2 regions of the Actinoplanes sp. NPDC049668 genome follow, and region 2 is predicted to be linked to the other one. Evidence: riboswitches for the same ligand, from Rfam matches in the RefSeq annotation. Region 2 holds a riboswitch; the other holds the start of a gene.
The links. A riboswitch is a leader RNA that binds a small molecule or an ion and turns the genes downstream of it on or off. The one in region 2 is predicted to bind thiamine pyrophosphate.
Positions count from the first base shown of each region.

Region 1 (5,110 bases), on a different contig from region 2:
CATCACCGCGCCGAGCACCGCGACCCCGGCGGCGCCCGCCGCCATGCACTCGGCGACCCGCGCGGGCGAGTCGATCCCGCCGAGGGCCAGCCACGGCACGTCGCCGGCGAGCTCCGCGGCCCGCGCCGGGCCCAGCGCCGGGCCGTAGCTGGGCTTGGTTTCCGTCGGGTAGATCGGCGAGAGCGTCACATAGTCCTCCGTGGAGAGTCGCGGCTCGCCGTGGCAGGAGCGCCCGACGATCCCGGCATCCGGCGGCACGGGATCGGTCCGCGACAGGTGCACGGCGTCGCCGCCGAGCGGATCCGGGCCGGCGACCACCAGCCGGCCCGGCGGTACCACGGCCCGCAGGGCCGTCGCCAGCGCGCGCCTGGCCGCGTACGCCAGGTCCTTGTCGCGCAGGATGACCCACCCCGCGCCGCCGCGGACCGCGGCCGCGACCACCTCGACGAGCGGCCGCGCCGCGAGCCGGCGGTCCGTGAGCACGACGACGCCGGACGGGATCACCACTCCGGCCGCCCCTCGTCCGATGTGGACGCGAGCGCGTGGAAGCGCCGGGGAATCCGGCCGGCGCCGAAGGCCAGCCGCCCGGCCCGCACCGCGTGCCGCATCGCGGCGGCCATCCGCGCCGGGTCCTCGGCCCGGGTGATCGCGCTCGCGATGAGCACCGCGTCGCAGCCCAGCTCCATGGCCAGCGCCGCGTCCGAGGCGGTGCCGATGCCCGCGTCCAGGATCACCGGCACGTCGACGCTGTCCCGGATGAGCCGAATGTGGTGCGGGTTGGAGATGCCCAGCCCGGAGCCGATCGGCGCGCCCGCCGGCATCACCGCCGCGCACCCGGCGTCGGCGAGCCGACGGGCCAGGATCGGGTCGTCGCTGGTGTACGGCAGCACCTGGAACCCGTCCGCCACCAGGGTCTCCGCCGCACGCAGCAGCTCGACCCCGTCCGGCAGCAGGGTGCGCTCGTCGCCGATGACCTCGAGCTTCACCAGGTCGGTCTCGAAGGCCTCCCGGGCCAGGTGTGCGGCCTTCACCGCGTCGGCGGCCGTGTAGCAGCCGGCCGTGTTGGGCAGGATCCGCATGCCGAGCCGGTCCAGCATCGGCAGCAGCCCCGGTCCGGCGGCGTCCACCCGGCGCAGCGCGACGGTGACCATCTCGGTGCCCGAGGCGATGACGGCGGCCTCGAGCGCGGCCAGGCTCTCCGCGCCGCCGGTGCCCAGGATCAGCCGGGACTCGCCGAACATGTCAGCCACCCTGCGCCGCCGTGAGCACCTCGACGCGGTCGCCGTCGCGCAGCGGCGCGCCGGGCCACGCCGACCGCGGCACGACCTCGCCGTTGACGGCGACCGCGACCCCCCGGGTGGCCTCGGTCAGCTGCGCGACCAGCGCCGCGACGTCGGCTACTTCGACGTCGCGCGCGGCGCCGTTGACGATGACCCTCATGCGAACCTCCCCGGCGCGAACGCGTCCAGCAGCGGATCGGCCTTCCCGGTCGCCACCAGCTCGGCGATCAGGTCGGCGGTGACGGGCGCGAGCAGCACCCCGTTGCGGTGATGCCCGGCGGCGATGATCAGGCCGCCGGTGTGCGCGCCGAGCAGCGGCGCGTTGTCGGGGGTCGCCGGCCGGTGCCGCACCACGGTCTCGGTCAGCTCGCACTCGCCCAGCTCGGGTACCAGGTCGGTGGCGGCCCGCAACAGATCGAGGACCTGCCCGGCGGTCACCGTGCTGTCCTGACGCTCGTCCTGGGTGGCGCCGACGACGACCTCGCCGTCGGCGCGCGGCACGAGATAGACGTGCCGCCCGTCGGCCCAGCCGCTGACCACGTGCCGCAGCAGGCCGGGCTCGCCGCGCAGCCGCAGCACGAGCCCCTTCACCGGCCGCACCGGCAGCCCGGTCAGCGCGGCGGTCCCGGACCCGGCCGCGACCACCACCGGCACGCCCGCCGGCAGTTCGTCCACCCGGCGCCGGAGCACGGCGGGCCCGAGGACCGCGCGCAGCGCTGCGACGACCCGGCGCGGATCGACCTGCCGGTCGTCGGGCGCGTGCGCGCCGCCGCGCAGCCGCGGCGAGAGCGCCGGCTCCAGCTCGCGCAGCGCGCTCGGCCCGAGCGGGCTCAACCCGAGACCAAGCCCTCGCCGGTACGCCCAGAGCCGCTGCGCCGCGGCGACGTCGTCGGCGGTCAACGCGACGGTCAGCGTGCCCGTGCGGTCGTAGCCGACGTCGATGCCGGACGCCCGGCTCAGCTCCTCGGCGAACCCGGGCCACCGGCCCGCGGACTCGACCATGAGCTCGGTCAGCGCCTCCTGCCCGAAGCCCGCCTCGCCGGCCGGCGCCAGCATTCCCGCGGCGGCGTACCAGGCGCCGCCGTCCCCGCCGTCGTCGTGGACGGTCACCGCCAGCCCGCGCTGCGCACATCGCCAGGCGATGCAGAGCCCGATGATGCCGCCGCCGACGACCACGACCTCGCTCACTTGAGCACCTCCAGCAGCTCCGCCGCGGCCCGCCCGGGATCCGCCGCGTCCGCGATCGCGGCGACGACCGCGACCGCGGCGGCTCCCGCGGCCATCAGCGCGCCCGCGTTCGCGGCCGTCACGCCGCCGATCGCGACGATCGGGGTGTCCGGGACGGCGGCGGCGACGTCGCCGACGACGGCCGGGCCCAGCGGATCCGGCAGGCCGGACTTGGTCGCGGTCACGTACGCCGGCCCGACGCCCAGATAGGACGCGCCCGCGCGCCGTGCCGCCCGGGCGGCCGCCGCGTCGCGGCAGGTGGCGCCGAGCACGCCGGCGGGCCCGAGCACCCGGCGCGCCGCCGCGACGGGAAGGTCGGCGGCGCCGACGTGCCCGCCGTCCGCGCCGACCGCCAGCGCTACATGCAACCGGTCGTTGACCAGGCACATCACGCCGTGCGGCCGGCAGAGCTCCAGCACGGCGTCGGCCAGCTCGTACGTCTCCCGGTCGGTGGCGTCGTCCTCGACGCGGACCTGGACCGCCAGTCGCCCGGTCGCGCCGCGCCCGCGCGCCGCGGCGACCACGGCGGCGACGACGGCCAGCGGCGCACGCCCGCGCCGGGCGTCGGTGATGAGATGAAGGTGCGGGAAATCAGGGCCCACAACGCGCTCCTCCCTGCGCCGGCATGATCCGGATCAGGTTCGACGGTCGGGGGCAGCGACAGCCCCCCTCTCAGCCCGGTGCACCGGACTCCCGTGGGGTTGGTTCCGCGCAGACCGTAACCCCGCACCGGGCCGGCCGTAAAGCCCCCTCGTCGCTCCACAGTGGGTGTCCACACCACCTCGGAGAGCACGCACGCAGGCCTTTCGCCCGCGAAAATCAGGCATCAGGTCATCCATGATCAACATGGGTGACGCGCGTCACCGCCGGATCAGCGGACGTCCCAGACCGGTTCCGGGGTCTCCACGACCTCGCCGTCGCCCTGGAACAGCACGAAGCGATCGAAGCCCCGGGTGAACCAGCGGTCGTGCGTCACCGCGATCACCGTGCCCTCGAACGCCTGCAGCCCCTCCTCGAGCGCCTCCGCCGAGGCCAGGTCCAGGTTGTCCGTCGGCTCGTCGAGCAGCAGCACGGTCGCGCCGGAGAGCTCCAGCAGCAGCACCAGGAACCGCGCCTGCTGGCCGCCCGAGAGCGTGCCGAAGACCTGGTCGCCCTGCGCCGCGAGCTCGTAGCGGTTGAGCGCCTTCATCGCGCCGGCCCGGTCCGTGCCGCTGCGGTGGTCGTCGCCGCGCCACAGAATCTCGACCAGGGTGCGTTTCAGCAGCTCCGGGCGGTCATGCGTCTGCGAGAAGTGGCCGGGCCGGACGCGGGCGCCGAGCCGCGCCACGCCGCTGTGCGCCACGTGCGCCAGCGGCGCGCCGTCGACCGGCTTGTTGTCCACATCGGGCGCGGTGCCGCCGGCGGCCAGCAGCCGCAGGAAGTGGCTCTTGCCGGTGCCGTTCGCGCCGAGCACCGCTACCCGGTCGCCGTACCAGATCTCCAGGTCGAACGGGAACGTCAGGTTCTCCAGCTCCAGGCCCGTGCACATCACCGCGCGCTTGCCGGTACGCCCGCCGCGCAGGTTCATCCGCAGCGACTGCTCCTTGGGCGGCAGCGGCGGCGGCCCGGCCTCCTCGAACTTGCGCAGGCGGGTCTGCGCCGCCTGATAACGCGAGGCCAGCCCGTCGTTGTACGCCGCCTTGTTCTTCAGCGTGAACACCAGCTCGCGGAGCTTCTCGTGCTCCTCGTCCCAGCGCCGGCGCAGCTCGAGCAGGCGTTCGTGGCGATCCGAGCGGGCCTCGTGCCACGACGCGAAGCCGCCCGGGTGCGTCCACGCGCCGCCGCCCTCGACGGCGACGACCCGATCCGCGGTCTGCGCCAGCAGCTCCCGGTCGTGCGACACGTAGAGCACCGACTTCGGCGACTCCCGCAGCCGGGCCTCCAGCCAGCGCTTGCCCGGCACGTCCAGGAAGTTGTCCGGCTCGTCGAGCAGCAGCACCTCGTCGCCGCCGCGCAGCAGCAGGTCGAGGGCGAACCGCTTCTGCTGGCCGCCGGAGAGCGTGCGCACCCCGCGGTGCCGGACCTCGTCCCACGGCTTGCCGAGAATGGACACGGCCACGACGTCGAAGAGCACCTCGGCGTCGTAACCGCCGGCCTCGCCCCAGCCGGCGATCGCGTTGGCGTACCCGAGCTGCGCCTTCTCCGCGTCGGGGCTCGCATCCAGCGCGGCCTGCGCGGCCGCGAGCGCACCGCCGGCCGCGCGCAGCGGCGGCGCGACCAGGGACAAAGCCAGATCCTCGAGGGTACGGTCATCGCCGATCATGCCGATGAACTGCCGCATGACCCCGAGCCCGCCCGCGCGGGCGATGCTGCCGACCGGCGTGGGCGTGTCCCCGGCGACCATCCGCAGCAGGGTGGTCTTGCCGGCGCCGTTCGGGCCGACCAGCGCCACCTTCGCGCCCTCGCCGACCCGGAACGACACGTCGGAGAAGAGCTCGCGGCCGTCCGGCAGCACGAATCCGACGCCTGAGACGTCTACATAACCCACGCGAGCATCCTCCCCGACAACCGTCGGCGGGTCAGCCGGTTTTCCGGCTCACGCGCAGCACCCGGAAACCCCGCTG
Region 1 covers NZ_JBITLR010000006.1:706,932-712,041, reverse strand. Annotated here, with positions in the region: gene ACIBSW_RS28000 (thiamine phosphate synthase) at 1-507, opposite strand, end outside; gene ACIBSW_RS27995 (thiazole synthase) at 501-1,241, opposite strand; gene thiS (sulfur carrier protein ThiS) at 1,243-1,440, opposite strand; gene thiO (glycine oxidase ThiO) at 1,437-2,468, opposite strand; gene thiE (thiamine phosphate synthase) at 2,465-3,109, opposite strand; TPP riboswitch at 3,103-3,214, opposite strand; gene ACIBSW_RS27975 (ATP-binding cassette domain-containing protein) at 3,379-5,034, opposite strand; gene ACIBSW_RS27970 (methyltransferase) at 5,066-5,110, opposite strand, start outside.
Region 1: another riboswitch for thiamine pyrophosphate. It lies ahead of thiE (thiamine phosphate synthase); the one in region 2 lies ahead of ACIBSW_RS12890 (ECF transporter S component).

Region 2 (5,110 bases):
CGGGGAACGCTGCGTGCACGAACTGGTCGAGAAGCTCGGCGCGCCCCAGCCGCTGGTCTCGCAGCACCTGCGGGTTCTGCGCGGCGCCGGCGTGGTGCGCAGTGCGCGCCGGGGGCGGGAGATCGCATACTCACTCGTGGACGAACACGTCGCACACATCGTCGCCGACGCCGTGAGCCATGCGAGGGAGGGCAAATGACCGGACAGGGTGAGGGCAGCGGGGACGAGGGCACCGTTGTCAGGAACACGAAGCAGCGGACCGCGGTGAGCGCGGCCCTCGCCGAGGCCGAGGGCTTCAACAGCGCGCAGGACCTGCACGCGATGCTGCGCAACCGGGGCGAGCGGGTCGGCCTGACCACCGTCTACCGGACCCTGCAGGGCCTCGCCGACGCCGGCGAGATCGACGTGATGCGCCCGCCGGGCGGCGAGCACCTCTACCGCCGGTGCAGCCAGGGCCACCACCACCATCTGGTCTGCCGCTCGTGCGGGCGGGCCGTCGAGGTGGAGGGCCCGGCCGTGGAGACCTGGGCCGAGAAGGTCGCCGGCAACCACGGCTTCGTCGACGTCTCGCATACTATGGAGATCTTCGGTACCTGTCCGGAGTGCGCCGACAAGCGTTCCTAGCCGTGTCATGGCACGCTGACGCGCGTGAAGATGTACGCCGATCGGCTGCCAACCGCCGTACGCCAGGTATTCACCGACCTCTTCGTCGTGCTCTGGATCTACGCCTGGATCCGGGCCGGCATGTGGATCAACGACCTCGTCGAGAAGCTCGGCGTCCCGGGCCAGAAGCTGCAGGAGGCCGGCGTCGGCATCGCCGGCAACATGAACGACATCTCCGGCAAGGTCGGCCGGGTCCCGCTGGTCGGCGACGAGCTGACCGCGCCGTTCACCAAGGCCGCCGGCGCCGCCGACCGGCTCGCCGAGGCCGGCCGCCAGCAGCAGGAGATGGCGGACAACCTGGCGCTGGTCGTCTCGCTGGCGATCGTCGTGGGGCCGCTGGCGCTGGTGCTCTTCGTCTGGCTGCCGCTGCGGCTGCGCTGGATGCGCCGGGCCGGGGTGGCCTGCAAGGTCCGCGCCGAGCCGGCCGGGCAGGACCTGCTTGCGCTGCGTGCCCTGGCCGGGCGGCCGCTGAACGAGCTGACGAAGCTGGGCCCGGACATCGCGCAGTCCTGGCGCAACGGCGACGCGGCGGCGGTCCAGGCGCTGGCGGCGCTCGAGCTCAAGGACATGGGGCTCAAGCCCGCTAAGGCCCGCTAGCCTCGGTCTCCTCGTACTCCTCGTCCATCCAGGCGCGCCGGGCGAACGGGATGGCCGCCCAGAACGTCAGGAACCAGGCGGCGGTGATCGCCGCCAGGACGCTCGCGGCCCAGATGTTCAGCAGGTAGTCGGCGATCAGCAGCACGCTGCTGACCATCGAGATCAGCAGGAAGGCCAGGCCGCCGGTGGCCATCCGGTGCGCGTAGCGGACCAGCTCCGGCTTGCGCCCCTTGCGGAACAGCGCGCGGTGGAACGCCACCGGCGAAATGATCATCGCGGCGGCGAACGCGGCCGACATCAGCGCGACGATGTAGGTGTCCTGCTGGAACTGCGTGGTCTCCGGGAAGCCGCTGCTGAACGGCAGCGTCAGCAGGAACGCGAAGAGGACCTGCACGCCCGTCTGGGTGACCCGCAGCTCCTGCAGCAGGTCCGCGAAGTTGCGGTTCCAGCGCTGTCGCTCGGACTCGTGAACGGCCATCGCGCCTCCTCGTGACGGCGCGGCGACCGGCGGCCCGAGCGGCGTCAGACGCCGATGCGGTCGAGAGTCACGTCGGCCAGCGCCTGGGGCGCCTCCTCCGGCACCCAGTGGCCGATCCCGCGCAGGGTGACAAACCGGTAATCCGCCTCGACCCAGGTGGCGGTCGACAGCGCCGCCGACCGGCCGACGACCGGGTCGCCGTCGCTCCAAACGTATGTGGTGGGAACTGTGATCTTGCCGACCTTGGCGAGCCTACCCGCGGTGATCGCGCGGTACCAGTTCAAGGCGCCGGTCAGCCTGCCGGGCTCGCGCATCGCGGTGGTGTACAGGTCGGCGCGGGTGCCGATCGGGCGCAGCATCGAGCGCAGCACTCTCGCGTCGGCGGCGAGCAGCAGCCGCTCGGCGATCCGGGAGCGGAACAGGCCCATGTAGGCGAACCGCAGCTTCTGCGAGGGCTGGTTGTGCAGGGCGACGCCGAGACCGCGCGGGTGCGGCACCGAGACCGCCGTGAGCGTGCTGACCCGCTCGGGGTGCCGGTCGGCCAGCAGCCAGCCGACGTGCGCGCCCCAGTCGTGGCCGACGACGTGCGCCTTCTCCACGCCCAGCGCGTCGAGCACCGCGATCGCGTCGGCCGTCGGCTCGTCGAGGCGGTACTCGGCGACCGCGGCGGGCCGGGCGCCGGGCGAGTAGCCGCGCTGGTCCAGCGCGTACGTGCGCAGCCCGGCGGCGTGCAGCCGGGGCAGGATGAGATCGAACTCGCGGTGGTCCTGCGGGAAGCCGTGCAGCAGGAGCACCGGCGGGCCGTCGACCGGGCCGCCCTCGTACACGTCGAAGGTCAGCCCTCTCGCCTTGATCTCCATGTGACGCCTCCTACGCTGTTCCGTACGCACGGTGTTAGCGTCATCGAAACACATGCAATGGAGCCTGTTCGCGACGCGCAGACGCGGCGCGGACCGACTTCACCGACAGGGGAGCGCACAGCGCTGAGAGTGCGGGTGACACCGCAGACCCTCGAACCTGATCTGGGTAATGCCAGCGCAGGGAGCTCGGTCTTTCTCCAGCCGCGCCGCGTCCGGGCGACACCCGGACCGGCGCAGCGTCTCCTCCCGGTATGAGCTGGGAGGCACGAATGAATTTCCGCTGGCGCACGATCGACATCATCGTCGCATCGATCATCGCCGTCACCTTCGGCGTCATCTTCTGGGCCTGGAACCTGGTCTGGAGCGCCACCGACGGCCTGTTCGCCTTCTTCCCGCCCGCGCAGGCGCTGCTCTACGGCGTCTGGCTGATGCCGGCCGTGCTGGCCGGGCTGATCATCCGCAAGCCGGGCGCCGCGCTGTACACCGAGACGGTCGCGGCCGTCATCTCCGCGCTGCTCGGCGCGGCCTGGGGCGCCACCGTCATCCCGCAGGGCCTGGTACAGGGCCTCGGCGCGGAGCTGGCGTTCGCGCTGCTGCTGTACCGCTCGTGGAAGCTGCCGGCGGCCCTGCTCGCCGGCCTGCTGACCGGGTTCAGCGCGGCGGTCTTCGACTTCTTCGCCTGGAACGCCGCCTACGACCTGTGGGACTACCGGATCCCGTACGCGCTGCTCACCATCGTCAGCAGCACGATCATCGCGGGCGTCGGTTCCTGGGCACTGACCCGGGCGCTGGCGCCGACCGGCGTGCTGGACCGCTTCGCCGCGGGCCGAGACCGAGCCCTGGTCTGACATGCCCGAGGTCGTGCTGCGCGGATTCGGCTGGCGCCACGCCGGGCGCCGGGCCTGGGCCGTGCGCGGCGTCGACCTGCGCATCTCGCACGGCGAGCGGGTGCTCCTGCTGGGACCCTCCGGTGCCGGCAAGAGCACCCTGCTCGCCGCGCTGGCCGGGCTGCTGCCCGAGGACTCCGGCGAGTCCGAGGGCACCGTCGAGATCGACGGCCTCGAGCCGGTCAAGGCCCGCGAGCGGGTCGGCATCGTCTTCCAGGACCCGCAGACCCAGCTCGTGATGGCCCGCAGCGGCGACGACGTGGCGTTCGGCCTGGAGAACCGGGGCGTACCCGCCGAGGAGATCTGGCCGCGGGTGTCCGCCGCGCTCGACCGGGTCGGATTCCCGTACCCGATCGGCCGCCGGACCGCCGCCCTGTCCGGCGGCGAGCAGCAGCGCCTGGCCCTCGCCGGGGTCCTGGCGCCGCGGCCGGACCTGCTGCTGCTCGACGAGCCGACCGCGAACCTCGACCCGGCGGGCGGCGCGCTGATCCGCTCGGCGATCGCCCGCGCGCACGACCCGGACACCACGCTGATCCTGGTCGAGCACCGGGTCGCCGACGCGCTCACCCTGGTCGACCGGGTGGTCGTCCTCGAGCCGGGCGGCGGCGTCCGCGCCGACGGCGCGCCCGCGGCGGTCTTCTCGCAGCTCGGCGACGAGCTCGCCGAGCAGGGCGTCTGGGTGCCGGGCCGGCCGCTGCCCGCGCACCGGGCCGTCGCTCCCCCGGGCGATCCCCTGGTACGCGCGGAGCGGGTCACCGTCCGGCACCGCCTGGCGGAGACCAGCCTGCTCGTACGGGCCGGCGAGGCGCTCGCCGTGACCGGCCCGAACGGCGCCGGCAAGTCCACGCTGGCCCTGCTGCTCGGCGGGCTGCTCGCGCCGACCTCCGGCTCGGTCGACGCGGCGCCGGGCGGCGCGCCGCACAAGTGGCGGGCCGCCGCGCTCACCCAGCGCATCGGCTCGGTCTTCCAGTCACCGGAACACCAGTTCGTCACGTCCCGAGTGGCCGACGAGCTCGCCCTCGGGCCCCGCCGGCTCGGCCGCCCGGACGTCGCCGCCATCGTGGACGAGCTGCTCGACCGGCTGCGGCTGACCCGGCTGGCGGGCGCCAACCCGTACACCCTCTCCGGCGGCGAGGCCCGGCGGCTGAGCGTCGCGACGGCGCTGGCCGCCGCGCCCCGGCTGCTCGTACTCGACGAGCCGACCTTCGGCCAGGACCGGCGCACCTGGATCGAGCTGGTCGAGCTGCTGGCCCGGCTGCGCGACGACGGCTGCGGCATCGTCGCGGTCACCCACGACGACGACTTCGTGACCGCGCTCGCCGACCGCACTGTCGTCCTGGGCGGCGCCGGATGACCCTCGTGCTGGAACCGGTCGCCGACGCCACCGCTGTCCTGGCCCGGCGCAACCCGGTCGCCAAGCTGGGCGCGGCGCTGCTGTTCTCGTTGCCGCTGGTGGCGACCCTCGACCCGCTGACACCCGGCCTCGCGCTCGCGATCGAGCTGGCGCTGCTGCCGCTCTTCGGCGTCCGCTACCGGGTGCTGGCCCGGCGGGCCTGGCCGCTCGCGCTGGCGGCCGCGGGCATCCTGGTGACGATGGTGCTGTTCGCGGCCGACCGCACCGGCGC
Region 2 covers NZ_JBITLR010000003.1:73,394-78,503, reverse strand. Annotated here, with positions in the region: gene ACIBSW_RS12915 (metalloregulator ArsR/SmtB family transcription factor) at 1-199, shown strand, start outside; gene ACIBSW_RS12910 (Fur family transcriptional regulator) at 196-624, shown strand; gene ACIBSW_RS12905 (hypothetical protein) at 655-1,260, shown strand; gene ACIBSW_RS12900 (DUF6328 family protein) at 1,247-1,738, opposite strand; gene ACIBSW_RS12895 (alpha/beta fold hydrolase) at 1,783-2,598, opposite strand; TPP riboswitch at 2,696-2,800, shown strand; gene ACIBSW_RS12890 (ECF transporter S component) at 2,868-3,446, shown strand; gene ACIBSW_RS12885 (ATP-binding cassette domain-containing protein) at 3,448-4,839, shown strand; gene ACIBSW_RS12880 (energy-coupling factor transporter transmembrane component T) at 4,836-5,110, shown strand, end outside.